DNA from 3 places in the Paenibacillus sp. FSL R5-0928 genome. Region 2 is predicted to be linked to each of the others. Evidence: a T-box and tRNA genes for the amino acid it is inferred to sense, from the RefSeq annotation. Region 2 holds a T-box; the other regions hold tRNA genes.
The links. A T-box is a leader RNA that pairs with one kind of tRNA and senses whether it is charged. The one in region 2 lies ahead of metG (methionine--tRNA ligase), so its partner is inferred to be a tRNA-Met.
Positions count from the first base shown of each region.

Region 1: it has a tRNA-Met gene. The T-box ahead of metG (methionine--tRNA ligase) is inferred to sense a tRNA for this amino acid. The anticodon was not compared.
Region 3: it has a tRNA-Met gene. The T-box ahead of metG (methionine--tRNA ligase) is inferred to sense a tRNA for this amino acid. The anticodon was not compared.

Region 1 is NZ_CP150225.1:6,208,715-6,219,045, reverse strand. Features, by position in the region: rRNA gene MKZ16_RS28095 (23S ribosomal RNA) at 1-2,527, shown strand, start outside; tRNA gene MKZ16_RS28090 (tRNA-Asn) at 2,589-2,664, shown strand; tRNA gene MKZ16_RS28085 (tRNA-Ser) at 2,668-2,760, shown strand; tRNA gene MKZ16_RS28080 (tRNA-Glu) at 2,779-2,853, shown strand; tRNA gene MKZ16_RS28075 (tRNA-Val) at 2,909-2,984, shown strand; tRNA gene MKZ16_RS28070 (tRNA-Met) at 3,002-3,078, shown strand; tRNA gene MKZ16_RS28065 (tRNA-Asp) at 3,104-3,181, shown strand; tRNA gene MKZ16_RS28060 (tRNA-Phe) at 3,192-3,267, shown strand; tRNA gene MKZ16_RS28055 (tRNA-Thr) at 3,296-3,371, shown strand; tRNA gene MKZ16_RS28050 (tRNA-Tyr) at 3,377-3,462, shown strand; tRNA gene MKZ16_RS28045 (tRNA-Trp) at 3,469-3,542, shown strand; tRNA gene MKZ16_RS28040 (tRNA-His) at 3,566-3,641, shown strand; tRNA gene MKZ16_RS28035 (tRNA-His) at 3,686-3,761, shown strand; tRNA gene MKZ16_RS28030 (tRNA-Gln) at 3,781-3,855, shown strand; tRNA gene MKZ16_RS28025 (tRNA-Gly) at 3,862-3,936, shown strand; tRNA gene MKZ16_RS28020 (tRNA-Cys) at 3,947-4,020, shown strand; tRNA gene MKZ16_RS28015 (tRNA-Leu) at 4,035-4,113, shown strand; gene MKZ16_RS28010 (AraC family transcriptional regulator) at 4,251-5,006, opposite strand; gene MKZ16_RS28005 (BMP family ABC transporter substrate-binding protein) at 5,336-6,475, shown strand; gene MKZ16_RS28000 (ABC transporter ATP-binding protein) at 6,593-8,155, shown strand; gene MKZ16_RS27995 (ABC transporter permease) at 8,148-9,194, shown strand; gene MKZ16_RS27990 (ABC transporter permease) at 9,191-10,129, shown strand; gene MKZ16_RS27985 (nucleoside hydrolase) at 10,170-10,331, shown strand, end outside.
Region 2 is NZ_CP150225.1:4,252,923-4,263,253, reverse strand. Features, by position in the region: gene dapA (4-hydroxy-tetrahydrodipicolinate synthase) at 1-422, opposite strand, end outside; gene MKZ16_RS19035 (LysR family transcriptional regulator) at 544-1,419, shown strand; gene MKZ16_RS19030 (VOC family protein) at 1,390-1,812, opposite strand; gene htpG (molecular chaperone HtpG) at 2,066-3,946, shown strand; gene MKZ16_RS19020 (DUF4362 domain-containing protein) at 3,995-4,471, opposite strand; T-box leader at 4,597-4,858, shown strand; gene metG (methionine--tRNA ligase) at 4,902-6,548, shown strand; gene MKZ16_RS19010 (LysR family transcriptional regulator) at 6,557-7,426, opposite strand; gene MKZ16_RS19005 (ABC transporter ATP-binding protein) at 7,577-9,313, shown strand; gene MKZ16_RS19000 (ABC transporter ATP-binding protein) at 9,310-10,331, shown strand, end outside.
Region 3 is NZ_CP150225.1:979,005-989,335, forward strand. Features, by position in the region: rRNA gene MKZ16_RS04185 (23S ribosomal RNA) at 98-3,023, shown strand; rRNA gene rrf (5S ribosomal RNA) at 3,098-3,214, shown strand; tRNA gene MKZ16_RS04195 (tRNA-Ile) at 3,272-3,348, shown strand; tRNA gene MKZ16_RS04200 (tRNA-Asn) at 3,352-3,427, shown strand; tRNA gene MKZ16_RS04205 (tRNA-Ser) at 3,433-3,525, shown strand; tRNA gene MKZ16_RS04210 (tRNA-Glu) at 3,542-3,613, shown strand; tRNA gene MKZ16_RS04215 (tRNA-Val) at 3,620-3,695, shown strand; tRNA gene MKZ16_RS04220 (tRNA-Met) at 3,711-3,787, shown strand; tRNA gene MKZ16_RS04225 (tRNA-Met) at 3,859-3,935, shown strand; tRNA gene MKZ16_RS04230 (tRNA-Asp) at 3,961-4,038, shown strand; tRNA gene MKZ16_RS04235 (tRNA-Gln) at 4,055-4,129, shown strand; tRNA gene MKZ16_RS04240 (tRNA-Lys) at 4,137-4,212, shown strand; tRNA gene MKZ16_RS04245 (tRNA-Leu) at 4,228-4,312, shown strand; tRNA gene MKZ16_RS04250 (tRNA-Gly) at 4,320-4,394, shown strand; tRNA gene MKZ16_RS04255 (tRNA-Arg) at 4,405-4,481, shown strand; tRNA gene MKZ16_RS04260 (tRNA-Pro) at 4,514-4,587, shown strand; tRNA gene MKZ16_RS04265 (tRNA-Gly) at 4,600-4,670, shown strand; gene MKZ16_RS04270 (GreA/GreB family elongation factor) at 4,881-5,336, opposite strand; gene MKZ16_RS04275 (sporulation protein Cse60) at 5,733-5,927, shown strand; gene katA (catalase KatA) at 6,079-7,536, opposite strand; gene glgP (alpha-glucan family phosphorylase) at 7,799-9,415, opposite strand; gene rbsK (ribokinase) at 9,671-10,331, shown strand, end outside.

The DNA of each region.
Region 1 (10,331 bases), 2.0 Mb from region 2:
TCTCCGAGACGGATCCCGAGTAGTGCGGGGCACGTGAAACCCCGTATGAATCCAGCAGGACCATCTGCTAAGGCTAAATACTACCTGGCGACCGATAGTGAAACAGTACCGTGAGGGAAAGGTGAAAAGCACCCCGGAAGGGGAGTGAAATAGAACCTGAAACCGTGTGCTTACAAAAAGTCAGAGCCCGATCTATGGGTGATGGCGTGCCTTTTGTAGAATGAACCGGCGAGTTACGTTTAACATGCAAGGTTAAGCCGAGAAGGTGGAGCCGCAGCGAAAGCGAGTCTGAATAGGGCGATTTAGTATGTGGACGTAGACCCGAAACCGTGTGATCTACCCCTGTCCAGGGTGAAGGTGCGGTAACACGCACTGGAGGCCCGAACCCACGTACGTTGAAAAGTGCGGGGATGAGGTGGGGGTAGCGGAGAAATTCCAATCGAACTCGGAGATAGCTGGTTCTCCCCGAAATAGCTTTAGGGCTAGCCTCGGTATAAGAGTAGTGGAGGTAGAGCACTGATTGGGTGCGGGGTCCGCAAGGATTACCAAGCTCAGTCAAACTCCGAATGCCATATACTTATTGCCGGGAGTCAGACAGTGAGTGCTAAGATCCATTGTCAAAAGGGAAACAGCCCAGACCATCAGCTAAGGTCCCCAAGTGTGTGTTAAGTGGGAAAGGATGTGGAGTTGCACAGACAACCAGGATGTTGGCTTAGAAGCAGCCACCATTGAAAGAGTGCGTAATAGCTCACTGGTCGAGTGACTCTGCGCCGAAAATGTAACGGGGCTAAACACACCACCGAAGCTATGGCTAGATACTATGTATCTGGGGTAGGGGAGCGTTGTGTAGGGGTTGAAGGTGTACTGAAAAGAGCGCTGGACACTACACAAGTGAGAATGCCGGTATGAGTAACGAAAAGATCAGTGAGAATCTGATCCGCCGAAAGCCCAAGGTTTCCTGAGGAAGGCTCGTCCGCTCAGGGTAAGTCGGGACCTAAGGCGAGGCCGAAAGGCGTAGTCGAAGGACAACAGTTTGAAATTACTGTACCACCGTAATCCGCTATGAGCGATGGGGTGACGCAGGAGGGTAGTGACGCGGACTGATGGATGTCCGTCTAAGCAGTGAGGCTGATGTGTAGGCAAATCCGCACATCATTAAGGCTGGGCTGTGATGGGGAGCGAAAATTATAGTAGCGAAGGTCATGATCTCACACTGCCAAGAAAAGCCTCTAGCCAGGAGAAGGTGCCCGTACCGCAAACCGACACAGGTAGGCGAGAAGAGAATTCTAAGGCGCGCGGAAGAACTCTCGTTAAGGAACTCGGCAAAATGACCCCGTAACTTCGGGAGAAGGGGTGCCCCGGTAGTGTGAATAGCACGAGGGGGCCGCAGTGAAAAGGCCCAAGCGACTGTTTAGCAAAAACACAGGTCTGTGCGAAGCCGCAAGGCGAAGTATACGGGCTGACGCCTGCCCGGTGCTGGAAGGTTAAGGGGAGTGGTTAGGGGTAACCCGAAGCTATGAACCGAAGCCCCAGTAAACGGCGGCCGTAACTATAACGGTCCTAAGGTAGCGAAATTCCTTGTCAGGTAAATTCTGACCCGCACGAATGGCGTAACGACTTGGGCGCTGTCTCAACGAGAGATCCGGTGAAATTTTAATACCTGTGAAGATGCAGGTTACCCGCGACAAGACGGAAAGACCCCATGGAGCTTTACTGCAGCTTGATATTGAATTTGGGTACGATCTGTACAGGATAGGTGGGAGCCGTAGAAATCGGAGCGCAAGCTTCGGTGGAGGCGCCGTTGGGATACCACCCTGATCGTATCTAGGTTCTAACCTAGTACCCTTATCGGGTACGGGGACCGTGTCAGGCGGGCAGTTTGACTGGGGCGGTCGCCTCCTAAAGAGTAACGGAGGCGTTCCAAGGTTCCCTCAGAATGGTTGGAAATCATTCGCAGAGTGCAAAGGCATAAGGGAGCTTGACTGCGAGACCTACAAGTCGAGCAGGGACGAAAGTCGGACTTAGTGATCCGGTGGTACCGCATGGAAGGGCCATCGCTCAACGGATAAAAGCTACCCTGGGGATAACAGGCTTATCTCCCCCAAGAGTCCACATCGACGGGGAGGTTTGGCACCTCGATGTCGGCTCATCGCATCCTGGGGCTGAAGTAGGTCCCAAGGGTTGGGCTGTTCGCCCATTAAAGCGGTACGCGAGCTGGGTTCAGAACGTCGTGAGACAGTTCGGTCCCTATCTGTCGTGGGCGCAGGAAATTTGAGAGGAGCTGTCCTTAGTACGAGAGGACCGGGATGGACGTACCGCTGGTGCACCAGTTGTTCCGCCAGGAGCATGGCTGGGTAGCTACGTACGGACGGGATAAGCGCTGAAAGCATCTAAGCGTGAAGCCCCCCTCAAGATGAGATTTCCCAATTAGTAAGACCCCTTGAAGACGACGAGGTAGATAGGTTGGAGGTGGAAGTGCAGCAATGCATGGAGCTGACCAATACTAATCGGTCGAGGGCTTATCCTATACTTAGAATGCAGATTCGTTTCGGATTCAGTTTTCAGGCGATTAAGCTTGGTATGAATATTCCCTGATAGCTCAGTTGGTAGAGCACTCGACTGTTAATCGAGTTGTCACAGGTTCGAGTCCTGTTCGGGGAGCCATATGGAGAGGTGTCCGAGTTTGGCCGAAGGAGCACGATTGGAAATCGTGTAGGCGCCACAAGCGTCTCGAGGGTTCGAATCCCTCTCTCTCCGCCACAAATTTTTAATTAGTATGGCCCGTTGGTCAAGGGGTTAAGACACCTCCCTTTCACGGAGGTAACATGGGTTCGAATCCCATACGGGTCACCAAATTTTCACTTGATTTATCCTAGTGGACTTTGGTACAATAACAATTGTTGTTTATGGAGGCTTAGCTCAGCTGGGAGAGCATCTGCCTTACAAGCAGAGGGTCGGGGGTTCGATCCCCTCAGCCTCCACCATAACATATTTTTACTGACGCGGGGTGGAGCAGCCCGGTAGCTCGTCGGGCTCATAACCCGAAGGCCGCAGGTTCAAATCCTGCCCCCGCAACCAATTAACTTAAGCAATTATATCTTTTGGAACCGTGGTGTAGTTGGCCTAACATGCCTGCCTGTCACGCAGGAGATCGCGGGTTCGAATCCCGTCGGTTCCGCCATTTTCATCATGGCTCGGTAGCTCAGTCGGTAGAGCAGAGGACTGAAAATCCTCGTGTCGGCGGTTCGATTCCGTCCCGAGCCACCATTTATCATCACAAAAGAATGAGTGCCATGCCGGTGTAGCTCAATTGGTAGAGCAACTGACTTGTAATCAGTAGGTTGGGGGTTCAAGTCCTCTCGCCGGCACCATCCTTGGAGGATTAGCGAAGTGGCCAAACGCATCAGACTGTAAATCTGCTCACGTAAGTGTTCGGTGGTTCGAATCCATCATCCTCCACCAGTTTTTAGGGGCATAGTTTAAAGGTAGAACAACGGTCTCCAAAACCGTTGGTGTGGGTTCAATTCCTGCTGCCCCTGCCAAGTTCTTTCTAAAGTTTAATATGGCGGCCGTGGCGAAGGGGTTAACGCACCGGATTGTGGTTCCGGCATTCGTGGGTTCGAGACCCATCGGCCGCCCCATTTTCTTTAAAAATGAATAATGGCAACAATATCAACTTAATATGGCGACTGTGGCGAAGGGGTTAACGCACCGGATTGTGGTTCCGGCATTCGTGGGTTCGAGACCCATCAGTCGCCCCATTTTACTTTAAAATGTTATTGGGGATTAGCCAAGCGGTAAGGCAACGGACTTTGACTCCGTCACTCATAGGTTCGAATCCTATATCCCCAGCCATTTTATGCGGACGTGGCTCAGCGGTAGAGCATCGCCTTGCCAAGGCGAGGGTCGCGGGTTCGATTCCCGTCGTCCGCTCCAAAATTTACATGGCGCCATAGCCAAGTGGTAAGGCAAAGCTCTGCAAAAGCTTTATCCCCAGTTCAAATCTGGGTGGCGCCTCCATTTAGTTCATATGTGCCGGCGTGGCGGAATGGCAGACGCGCTCGACTCAAAATCGAGTGGGAAACCGTGGAGGTTCGAGTCCTCTCGCCGGTATCTTAAAAAGGTTAGTAAGAATGCTTTTATAAGCAATCTTACTAACCTTTTTTCTTTATGTTCTTAGTTTTACAGGATTAAGCCGTTGAATAGAGGAGTTTCTCTATTTCAACGGCTTTTTTTAATCTGATTAGTGATTAACCTGATTGATTATTAATGCGGAATGCTCGCGGGGTATGACCTATTTCTCGTTTAAACATATTGCAGAATTGGGCATCGTTCACAAAACCTGCAGCAGCAGATACTTCAGAGATTTGCATCTGAGTATGACGTAATAGAGATTTTGCATACTCCAGGCGTTTTAACAGCAAATACCGCAGGGGTGAGGACCCGAAACGTTCTTTAAATAGATGGCGAAAACGATCGTAGCTATATCCGGACATTTCTGATAGTGTTTCGACGGACAATTTATGGCGATAATGCTCATTCATATAATTAAGGACATATTGTACTCGATCTTCTGATGGGGATTGATATCCAGAGGCACTAAGAAGCCTCATAAGATGGACGGTAATCTCGCTCATTTGTAGGTTTAGAAGCTCAGAGAATCCGTCTTGCTTGCGTGTAAACTCTGCTTTCATTCGCAGCAGGATTTGAAGAACGGTTTGATCTTTATCATCTTCATATACGCCGAGCAGATTACTCATATTAGGGTGTTCCGAGTGGAAGCCTACAAATAATACATTTGCATCCTCACGGTGGTGCTCGTCATGTTTATGATTGGGTGGCACAAGCGCGAAAGAAGAGGAGCGAAAATGGTAACTTCGTGGGCCAACATTGGTTGTCCCTACCCCCTGTAAATAATAGACCAGTTCGTAGCATTCATGCTGGTGTGGAGGGATATAAGTATTTAGCTCATGTGTGGCACTTACAATATATAGAACACGATCCATGATGATCCTCCAATACTTATGTTTTAGCCGAATCGTACAAAACTATGACCGAAATCATATAATTATTTTTAATAATATTTGTTATGATCGTATCAATAAATCCGAAAGTTCGCAACCTGACTGGCCATCTCGTTCGGAAATAAAGCGGATTATTAATAATAATGGTATTTTTATTGCTATTTTTGAGCCTAAACGTTAAATTTATTACTTTTAATGATACTTTATTTGGAAAAAAGAGAATTTCCATTTGAACCGTGAATTATACAATGGGTGAAGATGGGGATTCTGCCGGATTACTAACCAACTAAAATTAGGGGTGGAATAGAGTAATGAATAAAAAAGTTCTTTCTTTGTTGTTATTAATGGTGATGGTTCTGGTCACAGCATGTGGGAATAACACGTCCAATAACGGTTCTTCTGCGAATACTGGATCAAACGCTGCTGAGGGTGGAGAAAAAGGTTCAGGGGATAAACTCAAGGTTGTATTGCTGATTCCGGGGACACTTGGGGATAAATCATTTTTTGATTCCGCTAATAACGGCTTGCAAAAGGTTAAGGATGAACTAGGTGCAGTAACAAAGGTTGTTGAAATGGGCGTTGATAAAACGAAATGGGAGCCTACATTTAACGATATCGCTTCCGAGGATTGGGATGTAATTATTTCTGGCGGTTCTGAAATTACAGAGATGTTTAATGCAACGGCAGAATTGTATCCAGACAAAAAATTCATTAATTATGATACCGACATCGATGAAGCACCAGATAACATGTACAACATGTCTTATGCGACAAATGAAGTATCTTTCTTGGCAGGTGCCGTAGCAGCATTAGCTACACAATCGGATATGCCGAATGCTACCCCTGAGAATGTGATTGGGTTTGTGGGCGGTATGGATATTCCGGGGATTAATGCTTTCTTGGTCGGCTACATTCAAGGTGCTCAGTACGTTGATCCTGATGTAAAAGTGGCTGTGTCGTACGCTGGTGATTTTGTTAACCCGGCAAAAGGTAAGGAGCTGTCTCTAATTCAATATAACTCCGGTGTGGATGTTATTTTTAACGTGGCTGGGGGTACAGGTCTTGGGATCTTTGACGCAGCTAAAGAGAAGAAAAAATATGCAATCGGTGTAGACTCCGATCAGGCAATGTTGATTAACGATACGGATAGTGAAAAAGCAAATCTAATCGTTACTTCATCTATTAAAAAGATTGATACGGCTATTCTAGGTGCAGTGAAGAGATTGCAAGAGGGTACGCTAGAAATGGGCAAACGTGATGTGTTGAGCTTTGTAGATGATGGTGTAGGTATTGCTGAGAATGATATTTATAAAAATGTATTCCCGGCTGATCTTCAGGCCAAGGCTGAAGAAGTGAAGCAAAAGCTGATCAATAAAGAAATTAAAGTGGATAATGCGATGGGGATGGAAACCGCAGAGGTAGAAGCTATTCGTAACGCAGTTAAGCCTTAAGCTTTAAATCTTAAGATCAGCTCTATAGAGTTAAACCTACAGTTGGAGATTCTTCTAGTCAGGGGAATTCCAGCTGTATATTTTTGCAGACCTCCAAGTTGAAAGGCGTTGAGACCTATGTACAAAGCTCTGCTGGAAATGCGGGGAATTACCAAGGTATATCCCAATGGCGTCGTTGCAAATAAAGACGTGCATTTTTCTTTACGTGAGGGAGAAATACATGCGATTGCAGGTGAGAACGGTGCTGGTAAATCGACTTTAATGAAGATTATGTTCGGCATGGAAGAGCCAAGTGAAGGCGAGATCTATATCAAGGGTGAAAAAGTAAAGCTGCAATCCGCTCAGGACGCCATTGATAGAGGCATCGGCATGGTCCATCAGCATTTCATGTTGGTACCTTCTTTTACGGTGGCAGAGAATATGGTGCTGGGTATGGAGCCGCGCAGAGGAGTTGGCATTAATTATGCCGAGGCTGTGCGCATGACGGAAGAGACCGCAAGGAAATACAATCTGGCCGTGGATCCTAAAGCAAAAGTAGAGGATCTTACAGTTGGGATGAAGCAAAAGGTTGAGATTCTTAAGGCGCTGCTGCGTGGTGCGAAAATTCTGGTGCTTGATGAGCCGACTGCGGTGTTGACTCCACAGGAAACAGAGGAATTGTTCCGCGAGCTTAAGCAATTAAGGGAACAGGGTCATACGATAGTTTTTATTTCGCACAAATTAAAGGAAGTCAAAGCGATTTGCGACAGAATTACGATTATGCGCAGCGGCCGTAGTGAAGGTGTTTTTCAAACACAGGATGTGACAGAACAGGAAATCTCGCGACTAATGGTCGGCAGAGACGTCGTGCTGAAATATGACAAAGAGATTCTGGCTGTTAGTGAGCCAGTACTAACGGTGCAGGGACTCAGTGTGAATGATGCAGATGGCAAAGCATTATTGTCGGATATCAATTTTGCGGTACGTGGTGGGCAGATCGTTGGGATTGCTGGTGTAGAAGGCAACGGGCAGACACAGCTCATTGAAGCTCTTACAGGTAGCTTGAGAGGTGTCTCAAGTCAGGGCTCTGTACTAGTGAAGGGAAAGGATATCCGTGAATCGGATATTTTGGATATTCGTAAGCTAGGCGTTTCCTATATACCGGAGGATCGGATGCGGCAAGGGATCGCTAGTGAGGCAAGTATAGCTGATAATCTGCTATCTACTCAGTATCGTACAAAAGCAATGAATAAAGGTCTTTTTTTGAATGGCTCACGAATTGCCAAGCTAGCAGTATCCCTTGTAGAGGAATTTAAAGTCCGCTGTTCAGGACCTTCTCAGCCCATAGGAATGTTGTCAGGTGGTAACATGCAGAAGGTAGTCGTAGCTAGAGAGTGTTCGACTGAACCGCAGCTGCTTATTGCAGAACAGCCGACACGGGGTGTGGATATAGGCGCAGCCCAGTTCATACATCAAAAGTTGTTGGAATTACGTTCAGACGATTGCGCGATTTTGCTAGTGTCGGCAGATTTGAATGAGATCTTGGAGATCAGCGATAGTCTGTTAGTAATGTACGAGGGTAAGATTGTTGCCTTTTTCGAGGAGCCATCTAAGGTTAGTGAGGAAGAATTAGGTCTTTATATGCTGGGGATTCATCGACAGGACGAGGAGCACATCGGGAGGGCCGTAAATCATGTTTAAAGTTAAATATTTTGAGTACATTCGGACATCGGCGGTAATCGTTATTGCACTCGCTATTGCCTTTCTGATCATCTCTTTGGTCAGTAATCAGCCTGTGAAGACGATTGGTATATTCCTATTAGAGCCGTTATCCAGTAAAGGTCATATTGGTAATGTGATTGAGATGGCGATTCCGCTCATGTTCACTGGGTTGGCAGTATCCTTGTTGTTTCGAGCAAATATGTTCAACCTGGGAGCTGAAGGGATTTTCTATTTCTCCGGTGTTGTAACTTCCGTATTGGCTATTCATTTAACGTTGGACGGCTGGCTGCATCCGATGGTAGCTATTGCTGCAGGTTCAATTGTAGGAGCGTTGCTCTCGGCAATACCTGGTATTCTGAAGGCAAAATGGAATGCTAATGAGTTGGTTACATCCTTAATGTTCAATAATATTTTGTTCGGAGTAGGGCTATTCCTACTGAACTATCATCTACGTGATGCTAAAGCTTTTGCCAATGTATCCTACAAATTCGAGAAAACGGCACTGCTGAGTAAAATGGTCTCGGGCACCCGTATTCATACCGGTCTTATTATCGTTATCGTGCTTATTATTGCAGCTCATCTATTCCTATACAAAACGAAATGGGGATATGAGCTGCGCATGACAGGCATCAACCGGGACTTTGCCCGTTATTCCGGTATGAAGACAGCCAAGGTTATTATTCTCGTTCACTTGATTGCAGGTTTTATCGCAGGTATGGGGGGTTCCGTAGAAGTGCTGGGGATGTATAACCGTTTCCAATGGACGTCACTGCCTGGTTATGGTTTGGATGGTGCCCTTGTAGCGATGTTAGCCAAAAATAATCCGCTGTCCGTAATCGGCTCTGCATTGTTCCTAGCGTACATTCGAATTGGGGCTGACATGATGGCGCGTCTGTCTGATGTACCTTCAGAGATGATCTCAATTATACAGGCAATTATCATTCTTCTGATTTCGGCTGAGCAATTTCTGAAGTTCTGGAAAAATCGGATGCTCTTGAAGGAGGCGAAGGAAGCGTGAATAGTTTGTTTGATGTAATTTTTACAACTGACTTTGCGTTCTCTGTCCTTCGCGTGACGACTCCGATTCTGTTCGCCGCGCTCGGCGCACTCATCTCCAACCGTGCAGGGATCATTAACATTGGGATGGAGGGCATCATGCTTGTTGCCGCTTTAGCGGGTGTCATCATAAGCAGCTATACGCATAGCGCGTGGGTAGGTCTGCTTGGGGCGGTGCTGTCTGGAACATTGATCGCTGGAATATTAGCTTTTTTCACCCTGAAATTCAAAACACATATCATTCTCGGGGGTGTGGCCATTAATATGTTCGCTTCGGGAGGAACTGTGTTTATCCTCTATCTGCTTAGTGGCGACAAGGGTTCTTCCACTTCTCTGGCGAGTAAAGTTTTGCCTAGTGTCCAGATTCCTTTGTTGAAGGATATCCCGGTGCTTGGACCTATTTTATCGGGGCATCACATTCTGACGTATGTTTCTATATTGGCTGTGTTTGTTGTCTACTATCTATTAAATCGTACACCGCTTGGACTGCGCATTCGTTCAGTGGGCGAAAATCCACATGCGGCTCAATCCGTGGGTGTAAGTGTTGTGAAAATACAGTATATGGCTTTGCTGCTTAGCGGATTTTTTGCCGGTTTAGGCGGTGCTTATATGTCGATGGGGTATTTGTCACTGTTTACCCGCGATATGATCGCTGGCCGGGGCTGGATTGCCATTGCCGCTGAGTCGATGGGAAGAAGTACGACCGTAGGCACGGCGCTGACCTCTTTATTATTTGGTACTGCAGATGCATTGTCGAATGCGCTACAGGTGTTGAAGATTCCTGCGGAGCTAATCGCTACTCTTCCTTATGTAGCCACAGTAATTGGACTTGTGATCTACGCAGTATCTGAGACACGAAAAAAGAATAAAAAACTTAAAAGCCCGCTAGTTAAATAGCGATTGAAATGATTGATACACAGACAAGGAGTGAGTAACTATGCCAACACCTATTATTATTGACTGCGATCCAGGGCATGATGACGCAATAGCGATACTGCTTGCCATAGCAAATTCGGAGAAGTTAGATCTGCGCGGGATTACAACGGTTGGTGGAAACCAAATTTTAGATAAAATCACGGATAACGCCCTGAAGGTGATC
Region 2 (10,331 bases):
GGAATATCATAAGCCATGATAGGTATGCCTACTTCTGCTGCTTTGCGGAAATGGGCAATGATACCCTCTTGTGAAGGACGACTATAATAAGGTACGACTACTAGTGCACAATCAGCACCAAGGTTTGCAGCAATTTCCGTGCGTGCAACCGTAGAGGCTGTATCATTGGTACCTGTACCAACTACTAAGGGGATTGATGTGGATTGTAGAAGCTCACGGGAAGTGTTTACTAGAAGCTGCATTTCATTTACGGTTACAGTGGGCGATTCTCCGGTGGTTCCATTAACGACCAGACCTTGTATGCTGTTGTTAATAATGTTCTTTACATAACGCTGATACGAATCCAAATCAACTTCACCAGCAGCATTGAACGGGGTGACCACGGGGACATAAACTCCATAAATCTGTTGTTCTGTAAGCATAAATTATCGGCCTCCAAAATATTTTAATTCCTCTACATACACTTTACCATGGAAAGTAGCATCGTCGTTAGCTATAATAAATGATATGGATCATCAAAAATATTGATGTTAGGGTGAGGTAATGGATTTAACCTATTTACGAACCTTCCGCGAGGTGGCTAAACGTCAGAGCTTTACGCGAGCTGCTGAAGAATTGGGATATGCACAATCAAGTGTGACGATGCAGATACAGAAGATAGAGAAGGAATATGGAGTACCTTTAATAGAGAGGCATGGCCGTCAGCTGCGGCTTACCCCGCCAGGAGAAGAGTTATTGAAGCTGTTCGTGGAGATTTTGGATTTGTATGATCGTTCAAAAGAAACCATCGCCCAGCAAATCGGAGGAACGATAACTATTGGGACGATAGATTCTTTAGCGGCCTTTTATTTACCTCCTTACCTGCAGCAGCTAAGGACTAAATTTCCGAAGCTGGATATTCATCTGCAAACGATGCAGGAAGCTAATCTTCTTGCCAAAATAAAAGATGGCGAAGTAGATCTAGGCTTAATGTTGGATCGCACCACTGCGGATTCCATCCTTGAGCGTACGATCGTCAGAGATGAGCCGCTTGTATTGATAGCCCCCATTCATCATCCGCTTGCCCAGATGGATACGGTAACCCTAAACGATCTGAATAACTGTGAGCTAATAGTCTCGGAGGAAAGCTGTATTTACCGCAGTCTGTTCGAGAATTTGTTAAAAGAGCACGGGATCATATTCCGCATTGGTTTTGAGCTTTCGAATCTGGAGGCCATCAAACGTTGTGTAATGAATGGCCTTGGAATTGCTTTGTTACCAAAAATCGTGGCAGAGGAAGAAATTGAACGAGGAAGCTTGGCGGAGCTGTCCTTTATTCATCCCGAAATTCACTTTGATCTGCAGCTTTTGATGCACCCTAAGAAGTGGAAATCACAACCGCTGCAATTTTTAATCCAAATGTTGCTTGCAAATCATTAATTTATTCCCATCAGGATCTTTCACAACAAACCAATGCTCATCTTGAATTTCAGTTACTAGCTCTACACCGAGAGCCTTCACATAATTGAAAGAGGCTTGCAAATCATCGGTCAGTAACAAAAAAGCTGGTGTTGTAATGGGCGGTGTTCCTTCAGGTTCTAAGCCGCCCCACAACGGCATGGTATCCAGTATGATTCCAGTGTTTCCCTGCATAGGCAGCGGGCATAAATGACCGTTCATGATCTTACAATCTGTCTCTGGAAGCCCCAGGACTTGGCAATACCAGCGACGGGATTTTTCAATATCATGTACGGGAATGAATACACTGCCAATTAAGTTCTTTACGGGGCTTATTATTGTGGAATTTAAAGCGGACATTGCTTGTTCATTCATTTAAAGACCTCCCAAATCCGAAATGGATAAACCTTTATTTGGAAATTATGTATCTAATCTATTTAAATCATACAATCAATAGGATTGCAAGGGAATTGTAAATGGTTATATTTTCATATGAAAGTAGCCAAAAAATTTGACATTGAAAATGAGTTTATGTTATATAAAAAGAAGAATTAGCACTCATCTAAGAAGAGTGCTAATCACGGAATGATGAATAATAAGGTTATTTTGAAAGGAGATTTATTTATTCATGGCCAAAAAAGAGTTTAAAGCCGAATCGAAAAGATTGCTGGAAATGATGATTAACTCCATTTATACTCAACGGGAAATTTTCCTGCGTGAACTGATTTCCAATGCAAGTGATGCGATTGATAAGATCTATTACAAAGCCTTAGCTGATGAAGGCCTGGTCTTCAATAAAGAGGATTATTATATTAAAGTGACCGCCGATAAGGCGAACAGAACCTTGACGATTTCCGATACAGGTATCGGGATGACACAAGAGGAGCTGGAGAATAACTTAGGTACAATCGCGAAGAGTGGATCTCTTGCTTTTAAGAAAGAGAACGAAGCTAAAGATGGCCACAACATCATCGGACAGTTCGGGGTGGGCTTCTACGCTGCGTTTATGGTGGCTGATGACGTTATAGTGATCAGTAAGGCATTAGGCAGCGACGAGGCCTTTAAATGGGAGTCTAAGGGCGCTGACGGCTATACCATCGAGACTGTTGAGAAGGATTCTGTCGGCACTGATGTGATTTTGAAGATTAAAGAGAATACTGAAGAAGATCAATATGATGAATATTTGGAAGAATATCGCCTGAAATCCATCATTAAAAAATACTCCGACTTCATCCGTTTCCCAATCAAAATGGACGTGAAGGAACAAAAGCCAAAAGAAGGCACGGAGAACGAGTTCGAAGAAGTTGTTCAAGAACAAACCGTAAACAGCATGGTGCCAATCTGGCGCAAGAATAAAAGCGAGCTGACTACAGAAGATTACGATAACTTCTATGCAGAGAAACGTTACGGCTTCGATAAGCCGCTTAAACATATTCATATCAGTGCTGATGGTGCTGTAGTGTACAATGCGATTTTGTTCATCCCAGAAAATACACCGTTTGACTATTACACAAAGGAATATGAAAAAGGTCTTGAGCTCTATTCCAACGGTGTGTTGATCATGAACAAATGTGCGGATCTGCTGCCTGATTACTTCAGTTTTGTAAAAGGTATGGTGGACTCAGAGGATCTTTCCTTGAACATTTCCAGAGAGATGCTCCAGCATGACCGTCAGCTGACTCTGATCGCTAAGAACATTAAGAATAAAGTGAAAAGCCAACTGCAAAGCCTGCTGAAGGATGAAAGAGAGAAATATGAGCAGTTCTATAATGCTTTTGGCAGACAGCTTAAGTTTGGTGTTTATAACGATTATGGGATGCACAAAGACACCCTTCAAGATTTACTAATGTTCTACTCCTCCAAGGAGAAGAAGCTGGTTACGCTGGACGAATACGTCTCAAGAATGCCAGAAGATCAGAAGTATATCTACTATGCTTCCGGAGAGTCGATCGACAGAATCGAGAAGCTCCCGCAAACCGAGCTTGTATCGGATAAAGGGTATGAAATTCTCTACTTCACTGATGATATTGATGAATTTGCGATCAAGATGATTCAGTCTTATAAGGAAAAAGAATTTAAATCCGTATCCAGCGGAGATCTGGGGATCGAAGCCGACGAAGCGGACAAGCCAACAGAAGCGGAAGAGAACGAAAACAAGGAGCTTTTTGAAGCGATGAAGGACATCCTGTCCGGCAAAGTGAAAAATGTTAAAGCTTCCAAACGTTTAAAGACTCATCCGGTATGTCTCTCTGCAGAAGGTGAGCTGACGATCGAGATGGAGAAAATTCTGAAATCGATGCCGAATGGCCAAGAGGTGCAAGCGGATAAGGTACTTGAAATCAACATCCATCACGAAGTATTCCAGTCCTTGAAGGCGGCAGCAGAGAACGACAAAGAAAAGCTCGGTTTATACACGAACCTGCTGTACAACCAAGCGCTGTTGATCGAAGGTCTACAGGTTAGTGATCCTGTTCAATTCACCAATGATATTTGCAAAATCATGAAATAATATGAAGTACAGAGACCATCCAATTGTATTATGATTGGGTGGTCTTTTTTATTTCAGCATTTCATTTTGTTGTGCGAAAAAGTAGTAATCAATTTCAGAGTCATTATTTGTGCAACCGCTGATCGAATAGATAATTTCACCTTGTGTGCTTTTTTTACTCGTCACTTCGGAGCAGGTATCGGTTCTGACTCCTGTGTTGCTTCCACCGAATGCATCATTAGAGGTATCATAGCTATAATTAATCACGTTACCGTCAAATTTCAAATCCTTAAATATAGGATCGCCTTCATCTGTGTAACTTGTAACGCGTATATTGTCTGCTTTTTTGCTGGAGAGATTAGTTATAAATTTCTCGAATTTATCTAGGTTGTACACTTTTTCCCAAGAAACAATATCCCCTCTACTGATGGCTTCTTTGGAAGTATAGGGTTCACTTTTGGGAAGAGAATTAACTTTATTATCGGAACAACCCCATACTCCTCCTAGTAAAAGAAAAGAGAGTGTAAGCAAATTTACCTTTTTCACTGAGGAACCTCCTTGTAACGTATTTATATAAAAGACGGAGATTAACTGGAAAAGTTACAGTGAGCTTGATTTTTCACATTGACAATAAACAACAAATTGAGTATTATTTTCTCTAACTTGAATATGTAAAAGCAAAGAAGAGAAAGAGTACCACGGCAATTCTTTCAACAGAGAGCTCCGGTCGCTGAAAAGGAGTAAAGAAAACCCTTGGGAATATGGTCTCAGAGCTGCGCATCGAAACCTTATGGGTTGTAGGCTGCGCCGGAACCTGCATCCGTTACAGTGCTAGGGTATAAACGTTAATTAACGTCGTACCTGAAGAGGTAAATGTCATGAGGCATTTATAAAATTAGGTGGTAACACGTGAGTAGAACTCTCGTCCTTTGTGGATGGGAGTTTTTTTGTTGTCTAAAAAAGGAGGAAAAGGTTAATGAGTAATGTGTTTATAGGTGGCGCTTGGCCGTATGCGAATGGATCTTTACATCTTGGGAGATTATCAAGTGTGTTGCCTGGGGATGTGCTGGCACGATATTTTCGCTCCAAAGGGGATAACGTATTATATGTATCAGGCAGTGATTGCCATGGAACACCCGTAGCGGTTCAGGCTGCGAATGAAGGGATTACGCCCGGAGCTTTTGCAAGCAGATATCATGAAGAGTTTCTGAAGTGTTTTGAACAGCTGGGATTTAGTTATGATCTATATACTCGAACGGATCAACAGCAGCATCATAAGGTCGTGCAAGAGTTGTTTACAAAGCTACTAGAGAATGGTCATTTATATAAAAAAACCATTGCGCAATGTTACTGCGAGGTGGATCAGCGCTTTTTGCCAGACAGATATGTGGAAGGGACTTGTCCGGTATGTGGCCAGCGGGCGCGAGGGGATCAATGTGATTATTGTTCTACGATTCTAGATCCTGCCGATTTGTTAGACAGAGTATGCAAATTATGTGGTAATACACCATCAGAAAGGCCGACAGAACATTATTATCTTAGCTTATCTAATTTTCAGTCTGAATTAACGGAATATGTAAAGGAAGCACAATTTTGGAGAGATAACGCTATAAAACTGACCAAACGTTATTTACAAGAAGAGCTGCAGGACCGCGCGGTAACAAGAGACTTGTCTTGGGGTGTAGATGTTCCTGTGGCTGGATTTGAAGATAAAAAGATTTATGTTTGGATTGAGGCGGTAAGTGGTTATTTATCAGCCAGTAAGCAGTGGGTTGCACAGTCCGGAGGAAGCTGGGAGGATTTTTGGTTAGAGGAAAAAGGGGAGATTACTGCTTATTATGTGCATGGTAAAGACAATATTCCTTTTCACACTTTAATATGGCCGGCTGTGTTATTAGGAGCTGGAGGTCTGCATTTACCGGACAGGATTATATCTAGCGAATATTTAACCCTTGAAGGGCAGAAGTTCTCCACTAGCCGAAACTGGGCGGTCTGGGTACCTGATATTTTAGAGCGGTATCAGCCAGATTCTATTCGTTATTTCTTAATTGCTAATGGACCCGAGAAGCGGGACACGGATTTTTCCTGGAGAGAGTTTATTTATAGCCATAATGGAGAGCTGCTTGGAGCATTTGGTAACTTTGTGAATCGTTCATTGGCTTTTGTAGATAAGTTTTATGAAGGGAAAGTGCCGAATGGGCAATTGGATAAGGGGTGGAATGACAACATTGACCTCTTGTATCTCGAATCAGGGCGGCTTATTGAGGCTGGGAATCTAAAAGATGCGCTGGAGTATATTTTTTCTTATGTGCGCAAGGCAAACCAGTATTTCGACCTGCAAAAACCATGGATACAGATAAAAGAGGATCAGGTTTCTTGTGATTCTGCAATATACACATGTGTGCAGATTATTGCGAACCTAGCGAATTTGTTACATCCGTTTCTGCCGTTCTCTTGTGACAAGATCAGGGGGTTCCTGTCGTTAGAACTACCGAATTGGCAGCCTTGCTCGGTACCCCCTTACCAACAGGTTACTGATTTACAATTATTGTTTGAACGAATTAATATTAACCGTATTAAAGAAGAAGAGGATAGGCTCGTTCAACAACAAGTGAATAAATAGAGCTGGTATTATCCATTCTTGAAACTCTCAATAAACTTTGAAGCCAATGATGACAAGTATTTATCCTTAATCCAGACGGCGGCGACCCGCGTGCGTAGTGATTCACTACTGATTTCTTTATAGATCAAATTACTGTTACTCGTTAATTCGAAAGCGGATTTGGGAATGATTCCGATGCCAAGACCAGCGTTTGCCCAGAGCAGTGTTGTTCTAGCATCATCATTCATGCAGAAAATCAGCGGATCAAAGCCGTTCTCAAGACATGTTTCCCGGATAAGCTGCTCAAAACGGCGGTAGATAATAAGCGGCTTATCCTTTAGCTCACCGATCTCAATAAAGTTTTCATCCGTTTTCCAGTCATACTCAGGTGTCATTACGGCAATCATAGGTTCAGCTTGTGTGTAAAGACACTCTAAATTTGTACCATTAAAGGGTGTCCTTACAATTCCGACTTCGACAATGCCTTTATTCAAGAGGTCAATGATTCTAAAGGTATTTCCTTCATGAATCTCAAACTTCACACCTTTATAGGTTTTGTGAAATTCACATAGCCGATCTTGAAGCAACGTAGCTCCAGAGGAAGAAACTGTACCAATGGCTAGGGTTCCTTTTAAACCTTTGACAAAATCAGTGAGCTCACGGGCAGTGGAATCTGCCAGCTCCAGAATTTGTTGGGCACGGTCCCGCAAAATGGCTCCAGCTTCAGTGAGCTGCACGCTGCGTGGACCTCGTTCCACTAGCTTTACACCGAGTTCTTCCTCCAGGAGCTTTAGCTGCTGGCTCAGCGGAGGCTGGGCCATTTGCAGTTTTTTGGCTGCAGATGTGATCTGTCCTTCCTCAGCTATCGCCATAAAATATTTAAGCTGTCTAATATCCATATAAAAATCCTCCGAACTTGAGATATGCTAATCGTATGGGAGCGATACGAATCCAATATTATTAATATGTGAGTAGATATGCCATAATCATAACTGTTCTTATACATATTTCAAGTGGTTAAATACTTCTTATGTTGGGTGTGGATAAATTTGTTCAAAATTGCAGTATATTTAAAGCCGTACAAAAAAGAAGCGATCATTGGACCGATCTTCAAACTGATGGAAGCGATTCTGGAGCTGATTTTGCCTACCATTGTCGCATTGATCATCAACAACGGGGTTGGCAATCATGACAGCGCCTATGTTTACCGCATGGGTGGCCTAATGGTGCTGATGTCACTGCTTGGCTTCGGCTGCTCCATGGTATGCCAATATTATGCAGCCCGGGCTTCACAGGGATTCGGTACGACACTACGCAATAAGATGTTTAGACATATTACATCCTTGTCGTATGCTGAACTGGATACCTTAGGTACGCCTACACTGATTAATCGGATTACCAATGACGTAAACCAGCTGCAAATTGCTGTGGCCATGCTGATTCGTCTAGTTATTCGTGCACCGTTTATCTGCATCGGGGCTATCCTAATGTCCATGATTTTGGATTTTAGATTATCGCTGATTCTAATAGCGGCAACACCGGTTTTTGGCATTATTTTATATTTTATTATCACCCGCAGTGCTCCTTTGTACCGAAAATACCAGCAGAAGCTGGATGCCCTTGCGCTCGTACTGAGTGAGAATTTATCGGGGATTCGAGTGATTCGTGCTTTTGCCAAAAGACGTACAGAAAAAGAACGTTTTGATGCCTCATCTGATGATTTGACTACTACGGCGATCCGGGTTTCGCGGATTTCTGCTTTGCTTGGGCCGATGACTACACTTGTAGTAAATGCGGCGATCATAGCTATTTTGTGGGTAGGCGGAATTCATATCGATGGGGGCCGATTGTCTCAAGGGGAGATCATTGCCTTCATCAATTACATCACTCAGATCTTGCTGGCGCTGATAGTGGTCTCCAACTTGGTTATTATTTTTACAAAAGCCTCATCCTCAGCGAATCGTGTGAATGAAGTGCTTGGTGTTAAGGTATCCGTGTCCGAGGAAGGAAATGCATTGATTGCAGAACCTGCCCCTGCTGCCCCTGCTATACAATTCGATCACGTATCCTTTGGGTATAATACGACAGGTGAATCGGCATTAGAGGATATATCTTTAGTAATTAATCGCGGAGAGACTGTGGGCCTGATTGGCAGTACGGGTTCAGGTAAGTCTACTTTTGTGAATTTGATCCCTCGTTTTTATGATGTGGTGCAAGGTGAAGTGAAAGTGGATGGTGTGGATGTCAGAGATTACAAGCTGCACCAGCTTCGTGAGAAAATAGGGATTGTACCGCAAAAAGCTGTGTTGTTTACAGGAACAATCGCTGAGAATATACGTTGGGGTAAGGAAGATGCAACTGAGGAAGAAATCATGCAGGCAGCCTCTATCGCTCAAGCGGAGGAGTTTATACGTAAATTACCCGAAGGCTTGAATACGCAAGTATCTCGTGGTGGATTAAATTTATCCGGTGGACAAAAGCAGCGCTTAACCATAGCTCGTGCAGTAGTAGGTAAGCCATCGATTCTTATTTTGGATGACTCCTCCAGTGCGCTGGATTTCTCCACAGATGCGGCACTTCGTAAGGCTCTCAAAGAGAGCAGCCAGGAAATGACCGTGCTCCTTGTCTCGCAGAGGGTAAGCACTGTAAGACAAGCGGATAAAATAATGGTATTTGAGGAAGGGCGGATCGCCGGTGTCGGAACCCATGAGGAGCTGATGCGGGGTTGTGAAGAGTATAAAGAAATCTGCCTGTCCCAGCTATCAAGTGAGGAGTCGGGCCAATGAACAAAAACAACATTTGGAAAAGACTTATTGTATACACAGGGCATTATAAAAAAATAGCTATAGGTGCAGTAATCTGCGCAATACTCAGTGTGATTGCCAGTCTAATTGGCCCGTTGCTTATCGGCAGCGCCATCGATTTTATGATCGGGCCGGGAGAGGTTGATTTTGACGCCGTACTTAGACTGCTTTTGATTCTGGCAGGGGTGTATATTGTCGGCAGCTTTTTCGGATGGCTTCTTACCTACCTGACTAATCGAATTGCCTACCGGACTGTATATGACTTACGGCGGGAGCTTTTTGATAAATTAAATGTTTTGCCGTTAAAATTTCATGATAACCACCCGCAAGGGGACAGCATCAGCCGGTTTGTTAATGACATGGATGCGGTCTCTGATGGACTGCTGCAAGGCTTCTCAACACTGCTCACGGGGATCATCACCATCGTGGGGGCAATTGCACTCATGTTGTACATTAGTCCTTTAATGACCTTAGTTGTTCTTCTGTCAGCACCCGTTACATTTTTTGTGGCAAGATTCATTACGATGCGCTCCCAGAAGATGTTTAAGGAGCAGGCTAAAATTCTGGGCGGTCTCAACGGATACGTGGAGGAAATGATCGGCGGACAAAAAGTGGTCACTGCTTATCATTATGAAGACCGTGCACTGACCCAGTTTGAAGAACGAAACGAGACTTTGTACCAGACTGGCGTGAAATCACAATTTTACGGTTCCTTGTCCAATCCGACAACACGGTTAGTAAATAATATTACCTTCTCTGTTATCGCGATGATCGGAAGTGTTATGGTGATTCGCGGGTTTGTGACGGTAGGGGATTTGTCCAGCTTTCTGATCTTCTCCAACTTGTTTGCTAAGCCGTTTAATGAAATTACAGGTGTGATTACGCAGCTTCAATCGGCAACAGCATCAGCGCAGCGAATTTTCGCCATTCTAGACCTATCGCCAGAACCAGCTGATGCAACAGACGCCAAAATTATGAATACAAGTCAAGGAACGATTAC
Region 3 (10,331 bases), 3.3 Mb from region 2:
ACTGGATACCGAAACGAATTTGCGTTTTAGAACATCTTTTAGCAACTTGTGAAAACAAGTAAATGTTATTAGTGAGATTTTTCTTCGGAAGAATCAAGGTTAAGCTAATAAGAGCACACGGAGGATGCCTAGGCGCCAGGAGCCGACGAAGGACGTGGCGAACAACGAAACTGCCTCGGGGAGCTGTAAGCAAGCTTTGATCCGGGGGTGTCCGAATGGGGAAACCCAGCTGTGGTAATTCGCAGTTACTCATACCTGAATACATAGGGTGTGTAGAGGCAGACCAGGGGAACTGAAACATCTAAGTACCCTGAGGAAGAGAAAACAATAGTGATTCCGTCAGTAGCGGCGAGCGAACGCGGAACAGCCTAAACCTAAGAGCTTGCTCTTAGGGGTTGTGGGACGTCTCACATGGAGTTACAAAGGAATATGGTAGGTGAAGAGGTCTGGAAAGGCCCGCGATAGAGGTAAAAGCCCTGTAACCTAAACTGTATTCTCTCCGAGACGGATCCCGAGTAGTGCGGGGCACGTGAAACCCCGTATGAATCCAGCAGGACCATCTGCTAAGGCTAAATACTACCTGGCGACCGATAGTGAAACAGTACCGTGAGGGAAAGGTGAAAAGCACCCCGGAAGGGGAGTGAAATAGAACCTGAAACCGTGTGCTTACAAAAAGTCAGAGCCCGATCTATGGGTGATGGCGTGCCTTTTGTAGAATGAACCGGCGAGTTACGTTTAACATGCAAGGTTAAGCCGAGAAGGTGGAGCCGCAGCGAAAGCGAGTCTGAATAGGGCGATTTAGTATGTGGACGTAGACCCGAAACCGTGTGATCTACCCCTGTCCAGGGTGAAGGTGCGGTAACACGCACTGGAGGCCCGAACCCACGTACGTTGAAAAGTGCGGGGATGAGGTGGGGGTAGCGGAGAAATTCCAATCGAACTCGGAGATAGCTGGTTCTCCCCGAAATAGCTTTAGGGCTAGCCTCGGTATAAGAGTAGTGGAGGTAGAGCACTGATTGGGTGCGGGGTCCGCAAGGATTACCAAGCTCAGTCAAACTCCGAATGCCATATACTTATTGCCGGGAGTCAGACAGTGAGTGCTAAGATCCATTGTCAAAAGGGAAACAGCCCAGACCATCAGCTAAGGTCCCCAAGTGTGTGTTAAGTGGGAAAGGATGTGGAGTTGCACAGACAACCAGGATGTTGGCTTAGAAGCAGCCACCATTGAAAGAGTGCGTAATAGCTCACTGGTCGAGTGACTCTGCGCCGAAAATGTAACGGGGCTAAACACACCACCGAAGCTATGGCTAGATACTATGTATCTGGGGTAGGGGAGCGTTGTGTAGGGGTTGAAGGTGTACTGAAAAGAGCGCTGGACACTACACAAGTGAGAATGCCGGTATGAGTAACGAAAAGATCAGTGAGAATCTGATCCGCCGAAAGCCCAAGGTTTCCTGAGGAAGGCTCGTCCGCTCAGGGTAAGTCGGGACCTAAGGCGAGGCCGAAAGGCGTAGTCGAAGGACAACAGTTTGAAATTACTGTACCACCGTAATCCGCTATGAGCGATGGGGTGACGCAGGAGGGTAGTGACGCGGACTGATGGATGTCCGTCTAAGCAGTGAGGCTGATGTGTAGGCAAATCCGCACATCGATAAGGCTGGGCTGTGATGGGGAGCGAAAATTATAGTAGCGAAGGTCATGATCTCACACTGCCAAGAAAAGCCTCTAGCCAGGAGAAGGTGCCCGTACCGCAAACCGACACAGGTAGGCGAGAAGAGAATTCTAAGGCGCGCGGAAGAACTCTCGTTAAGGAACTCGGCAAAATGACCCCGTAACTTCGGGAGAAGGGGTGCCCCGGTAGTGTGAATAGCACGAGGGGGCCGCAGTGAAAAGGCCCAAGCGACTGTTTAGCAAAAACACAGGTCTGTGCGAAGCCGCAAGGCGAAGTATACGGGCTGACGCCTGCCCGGTGCTGGAAGGTTAAGGGGAGTGGTTAGGGGTAACCCGAAGCTATGAACCGAAGCCCCAGTAAACGGCGGCCGTAACTATAACGGTCCTAAGGTAGCGAAATTCCTTGTCAGGTAAATTCTGACCCGCACGAATGGCGTAACGACTTGGGCGCTGTCTCAACGAGAGATCCGGTGAAATTTTAATACCTGTGAAGATGCAGGTTACCCGCGACAAGACGGAAAGACCCCATGGAGCTTTACTGCAGCTTGATATTGAATTTGGGTACGATCTGTACAGGATAGGTGGGAGCCGTAGAAATCGGAGCGCAAGCTTCGGTGGAGGCGCCGTTGGGATACCACCCTGATCGTATCTAGGTTCTAACCTAGTACCCTTACCGGGTACGGGGACCGTGTCAGGCGGGCAGTTTGACTGGGGCGGTCGCCTCCTAAAGAGTAACGGAGGCGTTCCAAGGTTCCCTCAGAATGGTTGGAAATCATTCGCAGAGTGCAAAGGCATAAGGGAGCTTGACTGCGAGACCTACAAGTCGAGCAGGGACGAAAGTCGGACTTAGTGATCCGGTGGTACCGCATGGAAGGGCCATCGCTCAACGGATAAAAGCTACCCTGGGGATAACAGGCTTATCTCCCCCAAGAGTCCACATCGACGGGGAGGTTTGGCACCTCGATGTCGGCTCATCGCATCCTGGGGCTGAAGTAGGTCCCAAGGGTTGGGCTGTTCGCCCATTAAAGCGGTACGCGAGCTGGGTTCAGAACGTCGTGAGACAGTTCGGTCCCTATCTGTCGTGGGCGCAGGAAATTTGAGAGGAGCTGTCCTTAGTACGAGAGGACCGGGATGGACGTACCGCTGGTGCACCAGTTGTTCCGCCAGGAGCATGGCTGGGTAGCTACGTACGGACGGGATAAGCGCTGAAAGCATCTAAGCGTGAAGCCCCCCTCAAGATGAGATTTCCCAATTAGTAAGACCCCTTGAAGACGACGAGGTAGATAGGTTGGAGGTGGAAGTGCAGCAATGCATGGAGCTGACCAATACTAATCGGTCGAGGGCTTATCCTATACTTAGAATGCAGATTCGTTTCGGATTCAGTTTTCAGGCGATTAAGCCTGAGCATTTACGCTGTAAATGCCCGTTTGGTGGCGATAGCGGAGGGGTTCCACACGTACCCATCCCGAACACGACCGTTAAGCCCTCCAGCGCCGATGGTACTTGGACCGAAGGGTCCTGGGAGAGTAGGACGCCGCCAAGCGGACAACCACATTACCCGTGGTATTTTTTTTGCCCTTAATATTAATATGTCTTAGAAGGGCCTTTAGCTCAGCTGGTTAGAGCGCACCCCTGATAAGGGTGAGGTCGGTGGTTCGAGTCCACTAAGGCCCACCATATTCCCTGATAGCTCAGTTGGTAGAGCACTCGACTGTTAATCGAGTTGTCACAGGTTCGAGTCCTGTTCGGGGAGCCATTTATGGAGAGGTGTCCGAGTTTGGCCGAAGGAGCACGATTGGAAATCGTGTAGGCGCCACAAGCGTCTCGAGGGTTCGAATCCCTCTCTCTCCGCCATAAAAATTATTAGCATGGCCCGTTGGTCAAGGGGTTAAGACACCTCCCTTTCACGGAGGTAACATGGGTTCGAATCCCATACGGGTCATATCATGGAGGCTTAGCTCAGCTGGGAGAGCATCTGCCTTACAAGCAGAGGGTCGGGGGTTCGATCCCCTCAGCCTCCACCATAATATTCTCACTGACGCGGGGTGGAGCAGCCCGGTAGCTCGTCGGGCTCATAACCCGAAGGTCGCAGGTTCAAGTCCTGCCCCCGCAACCAATTTACTCTTATACATTATGTTTAGGGATAAGCTGGTATGGTGAAAATGAATAGTATATACTTATTAATGACGCGGGGTGGAGCAGCCCGGTAGCTCGTCGGGCTCATAACCCGAAGGCCGCAGGTTCAAATCCTGCCCCCGCAACCAATTTACACTTATGCATTATGTCTATGGAACCGTGGTGTAGTTGGCCTAACATGCCTGCCTGTCACGCAGGAGATCGCGGGTTCGAATCCCGTCGGTTCCGCCATTTAGTTAATTATTATTGGGGATTAGCCAAGCGGTAAGGCAACGGACTTTGACTCCGTCATGCATAGGTTCAAATCCTATATCCCCAGCCATTTATGAGAGCCATTAGCTCAGTTGGTAGAGCACCTGACTTTTAATCAGGGTGTCGAAGGTTCGAGTCCTTCATGGCTCACCATTTTCTTTAAAGTGTGCGCGTGTGGCGGAATTGGCAGACGCACCAGACTTAGGATCTGGCGTTTCACGACGTGGGGGTTCGAGTCCCTTCACGCGCACCATGTTTTTGCGGACGTGGCTCAGCGGTAGAGCATCGCCTTGCCAAGGCGAGGGTCGCGGGTTCGATTCCCGTCGTCCGCTCCATATAGATTTTGCGCCCTTAGCTCAGCTGGATAGAGCGTTTGACTACGAATCAAAAGGCCGGGAGTTCGAATCTCTCAGGGCGCGCCATTTTTATTACTAAGCAGTTATAGTATTGTTAACGGGATGTAGCTCAGCTTGGTAGAGCACCTGGTTTGGGACCAGGGGGTCGCATGTTCAAATCGTGTCATCCCGATTTTATACCTTTGCGGGTGTAGTTCAATGGTAGAACTTCAGCCTTCCAAGCTGATAGCGTGGGTTCGATTCCCATCACCCGCTTATAATGAGAAACACCTGCCGGTATTAGGCGGGTGTTTTTTTGTGTAACTAAGCATGTATGGATACAATAGAGACTAGAGATTTTTATTTAGGGAGGGACCTGTGTTAAAGGGAATTGGACATATCTTACGGAGACTTAAATAATAGAAACGCCCCCCTCCTTAATATAGGAAAGGGACGCTGCTGTAGTGGGTTTATAAGGGATCGTCCTTATATAAGAACGCCTACCTCACCATTATTCACGAACTTAATACTTTCGATCTTCACCTCTAGTTGACCTGAAGGAATCGCTAGCTGACAAGTACTGCCGAGCTCAGCCAGCAGCAACTGCATGCCTATAGGTGACAACATAGAAATCTTGTTATCATTAGGTTCTGCTTGGTTAGGAAATACGATGGTATAGATATCTGTAGTATTATCGTCCAAGTAACGAAGCTGCAACTGGCTTCCGATAAAGACCTGAGAATTTAAATCTTCACCATTAAACTCAGTTAGTAATTGTTCCAGCTCAGAGCAATAACGGGACAACAGCGTTTCAGCATTGCTTCTATCCTTGCTTCGTACCGGAAAGTATTGATTTAGAAATGCGATTTTTTCTTCATCAAAATAGATAAGCTGCTGAAGCAGCTGTGTCCGTGAGCCTTCATAGATAAGACTATGGTTCATAGTAGATTTCACCCCCTCTAAGTAGCACATTCCTTGTAAACTTGTTATGGTGTGTTGCCATCTTAAAATCCCTCCTATACAAATAGAGGTCCCCCAATGGAGACCTTCTGATCAGTATACCAGCTTCTATTTGTAAATCCAATCCATTTTAAAAGGGGAATTAAAACCTTCTAAATATTGTAATGAAAACCTTTGACTATTACATACTTGGGTGCTATGATAGGCTGATGCATAGGCATTTCGTAGAAAACTGCGAAATGCCTATACTGTATTTTGAAGATATTTTTACATTAATTGTTACCTGGGGAGTGATACGCCATGTACATTTCGTTGAGTTCACATATAGATTCCAGAACTATAAAATAACTACTTAATTTATTAAAGGAGGAGATCAGGATGATTCAAGTTAAAGAGTTTGTAGATGCTGATAATTCTTATGCAGAGAATAAAGCTAATGAGTTCCTGGCAGGACTACGGGAGGAACAGATTGTGAATATCTGTTACGGTTCGGTAGTTAAATCATCACGTGATGGGGCAGAGCACCAAAGAACCACTATACTGGTCGTGTATAAGACAAATGAAAGGCAATAACTGGAACACGTTTTTTTCATGTCTATCCATTGTCTCTACGCTGTGCGTTGTGATTGTCATCATTTATTATGTTTTCAGCTAATTAGTAAAAAGAGGACCTTTCCCATCTACGGGCAAAGGTCCTCTTTAGTTTATAAGTGCATTTACAGTCTTACATTCCGTCTGGTACGGATAGACCCAAACCGGATGCGATACGCTGTCCCAAGTCTGGATCAGCCTTAAAGAAATGTTCAATCTGGCGACGTTTGATATCGTTACTTTCAACAGGAGTCATAGCGCCAACGATGTTTTGAACTAGACGGGTACGTTCTTCTTCAGACATTAGACGGTACAAGTCACCTGGTTGTGTATAGTGATCGTCACTATTGTAGGCGACACTATCCGCATATCCGGAGACTTCGAACGGCGATGTCTTATGCTGCGGTGATTCTTTTGGTCCCCCTAAGCTGTTAGGCTCGTAATAGGCTCCGGAACCGCCATTGTTGCCCAAGGCCATGCCACCATCACGTTGATAGTTCTTCACTTCTACTTTTGGACGGTTGATAGGCAGGCTGTTGTGGTTAGGGCCAACCCGGTGGCGGTGTGCATCACCATACGCGAACAGACGGCCTTGTAGCAATTTATCCGGCGAAGCTTCAATACCAGGAACGAAAGAGCCGGGAGAGAATGTGACTTGTTCTACTTCAGCGAAGTAGTTCTCCGGATTGCGATCCAATACCATACGGCCAACCTCGATTAACGGATAATCTTTTTGTGACCAGACCTTTGTTACATCAAATGGATCAAAACGGTAAGTCTTCGCATCCTCGATCGGCATAATTTGCACGTAGAGCTTCCAAGCAGGGAAATCTCCTTTATCAATAGCATTGAACAAGTCTTCTGTATGATAATCCGGGTTTTCCCCAGCGATTTTGGAAGCAAGGTCTGCATCTAGATTCTTAATGCCTTGTTCTGTTTTGAAATGGTATTTCACCCAGACTGTATTACCCTCGGCATTTACCCACTTGAAGGTATGGCTACCAAACCCATGCATATGTCTCAGCGTAGCTGGAATTCCGCGATCCGACATCAAAATCGTTACCTGATGCAGAGATTCAGGCGATAAAGACCAGAAGTCCCATACAGCATTCGGGTTCTTCAGATGTGTCTGTGGATCACGTTTCTGTGTATGAATAAAGTCCGGGAATTTAATCGCATCACGAACGAAGAATACAGGCGTATTGTTACCTACGAGATCATAGTTTCCTTCTTCAGTATAGAACTTCACGGCAAAACCACGAGGGTCGCGTACGGTATCAGCAGAACCTAATTCACCAGCTACAGTAGAAAAACGAATGAACAACGGTGTACGTTTGCCTACTTCAGACAAAAAGTTAGCTTTTGTGTATTGGGTCAGATCTTTTGTAACTTCAAAATACCCGTGAGCGCCAGCACCTTTAGCATGAACGACACGTTCAGGAACACGTTCTCTGTTAAAGTGGGCTAATTTCTCAAGCAGATGGACATCTTGCAGCAAAGTGGGACCGCGGTCACCGGCTGTCATTGAATTCTGATTGTCGCCAACTGGAGCACCCCAGCTGGTTCTAAGATTATTATTATTGGAGCTCATTAATAGAATCACCTCATGAGATTTGATTTTAGATTTAGTATAAGTTCTATATTAATGTTTTTTAAAGAAATTGCAACACTTTTTAAATAATTGACACATTACAATATGTGGGAATCGTCATAACATCTTTGGCACATTCAGATATATATGATAGACAAAGTGATTAATTGCTTAGCAGAATTAAAAAAGAAACAGCGCATCCCTACCATCACTGGAGGGGTGCGCTGCATTTTTTGATATAGAAGATATTCGGTTCTTGTACTTAGGCTTTAATGTACATTCTGTTGTAATATTCATCTAGCATTCTTTTGGTGGCAAACTCCGTACGGGTGGTTTCGATACTCTTTTTCATCATTTGCACCCATTGTTTACGATTCTCGTAAAAGGTTGGGAGCACACGTTTCAATAAGGTGTCGTACAGTGCATCACTATCATGCTTATCCAGCACCTCAAAGTCTGTAGTTTCGAAGCCGTCTCCAATCTGCCAGCCATTCTCACCATCGATGCAGGCTTCCGGCCACCAGCCATCCAGAATAGAACAGTTCAATACACCGTTCATAGCTGCTTTCATCCCGGAGGTGCCGCTGGCTTCCAATGGTCTACGTGGATTGTTGAGCCAAATATCGGCACCGCGCGTCAGCTGGGCGCCAATCGTCATATCGTAATTCTCGAGGAACACCACACTCTTTGGATACTTTTTCATCATCGCTACTAGGTTGCTGACGATTTTTTTACCGTTATCATCGAGTGGGTGCGCTTTGCCGGAGAATACAATTTGTATCTTTCCAGACTCCAGATAAGGTTCGATAATTTCTGGCTGCGAGAAGATCAGGTCGCTTCGTTTATATGGAGCTGCTCTGCGTGAGAAGCCAATGAGTAGATTGTCAGCATTTAAGCTAATGCCGGAACGTTCTTTGATGAACTGGATCAGTTCTCCCTTGATTTCTTTATGCACTGCCCATAAGTCGCCATCTTGTTCGTAGGCTTGCGTCATTCTTTCATCTACCCAGGTAGGAGTATGGATGGCATTAGTAATGCCTATAATTTCTGATCTTCCGGCTACTTCCTTCCACATTTTATTAGCCGTATCGGCGTGTAGCTGGGCAACTGCGTTGGAGATACGTGACAGCCTTAGACCTGCAACCGTCATATTAAATGGCTCGCCGCCGATCCGCTCTATCTGGTCACGGGTTAAGCCGTTGAACGCACTCATATACTCAAGTCGGTCGAGAGGATGGGTTTCGTTGCCTTCTTTGATTGGTGTGTGGGTAGTGAATACTACTTCTTCGCGAGTCGCTTTCCAAGCTTCTTCGAAGGTATGGCCTCCGGACATTTTTTCACGGATTAGCTCGATAGCCGCTAGAGCCGCATGACCCTCATTGAAGTGATAGACATCAATAGGGATTTGCAGCGCACGCATAGCCTTGACTCCACCAATCCCAAGCACGATCTCTTGTGCGATCCGTTCTTCGCCGAACCAACCATACAATTGGCCTGTGATCCAGGCATCATTATTCTCGGGTATATCTGTATCCAGTAAATACAATGTGCTGTTGCCAAAATAATCAGTTTTCCATACTTTGCATACCACATCGGTTTTTCGGACTTTAACAGTTACCTTAACCCCTGTATCTTCAAGAAACTCATAAACATAATTGTGATAGGAGTCGTACGGATTGCCGTTTGCATCAATCTTTTGGTCCGTGTAACCTTGTTTCCACTTCAGCCCAATAGGGATGATAGGGGCGTTGATATCTTTTGCACCCTTAATGTAGTCTCCGGCAAGAATGCCCAGACCTCCGGCATACATTTTGAAATCGGAATGCAGCCCGTACTCCATACTAAAATAAGCGACTGACGGTAATTTTTGTTCGTTCACTTGATAAGCCTCCTAATCACGGATTAGATTGAATTGCAGTGAAGCTGCGGGCATTATCTCAGGTGCAAACGTTTGCTCAAAATAGTGCAGCAATCATTGTGGAAGCGATTGCACCACTATTCTAGCACACTCGATGAATAAAAGCATAACGTCAATTTGGTGAAAACCACCATTTTGAATCCAATTGAGCGGAATTGATTGATAAAGTGGACAGAAGCCCCTAAGATAAAGAGATTGAAGAAATAATTAATGGTGGTGTCTAAGTTGGATATAGTTGTGATTGGAAGCTTGAATATGGACATGGTAGTACGTACAAACCGGTCACCGGATGCTGGAGAAACCCTAATTGGACAAGCCTTTGCTCTATCTCCTGGCGGAAAAGGGGCAAATCAGGCCGTTGCCGCAGCACGTCTGGGTGCAGAGGTTAGTATGATCGGAAGAGTTGGAAAAGATACCTTTGGTAGCGAAATGCTGGAGATTATCAGGAATGAAGGCATTCATATAGAGCATATTTCTGTAAGTGAACATCAGGCAACAGGAGTCGCTTCGATCGTTATTGAAGAAGATGGAGAAAATCGGATTATCGTGGTACCTGGAGCGAATATTGAGCTTACGGTAGAGGATATTCAGGCATTGGAGGCTGTGATTAGCCAGGCTAAGATCATTGTGCTGCAGCTTGAAATGGATCTGGCGATGAGTGAGCAGGCGATTGCGATTGCCCATCGTAAGAGGATTCCGGTCATCCTTAATCCTGCACCAGCTAGAGTGCTAAAGGATGAGATGCTGGCTCAGGTATCTTACCTGACACCTAATGAGACAGAAGCCGGGATTTTGTCCGGAATGACTGTGGATAGCGCAGAGACTGCTGAGCAGGCAGCCCGTATTTTGCTGCAAAAAGGAGTACAGAACGTTATCG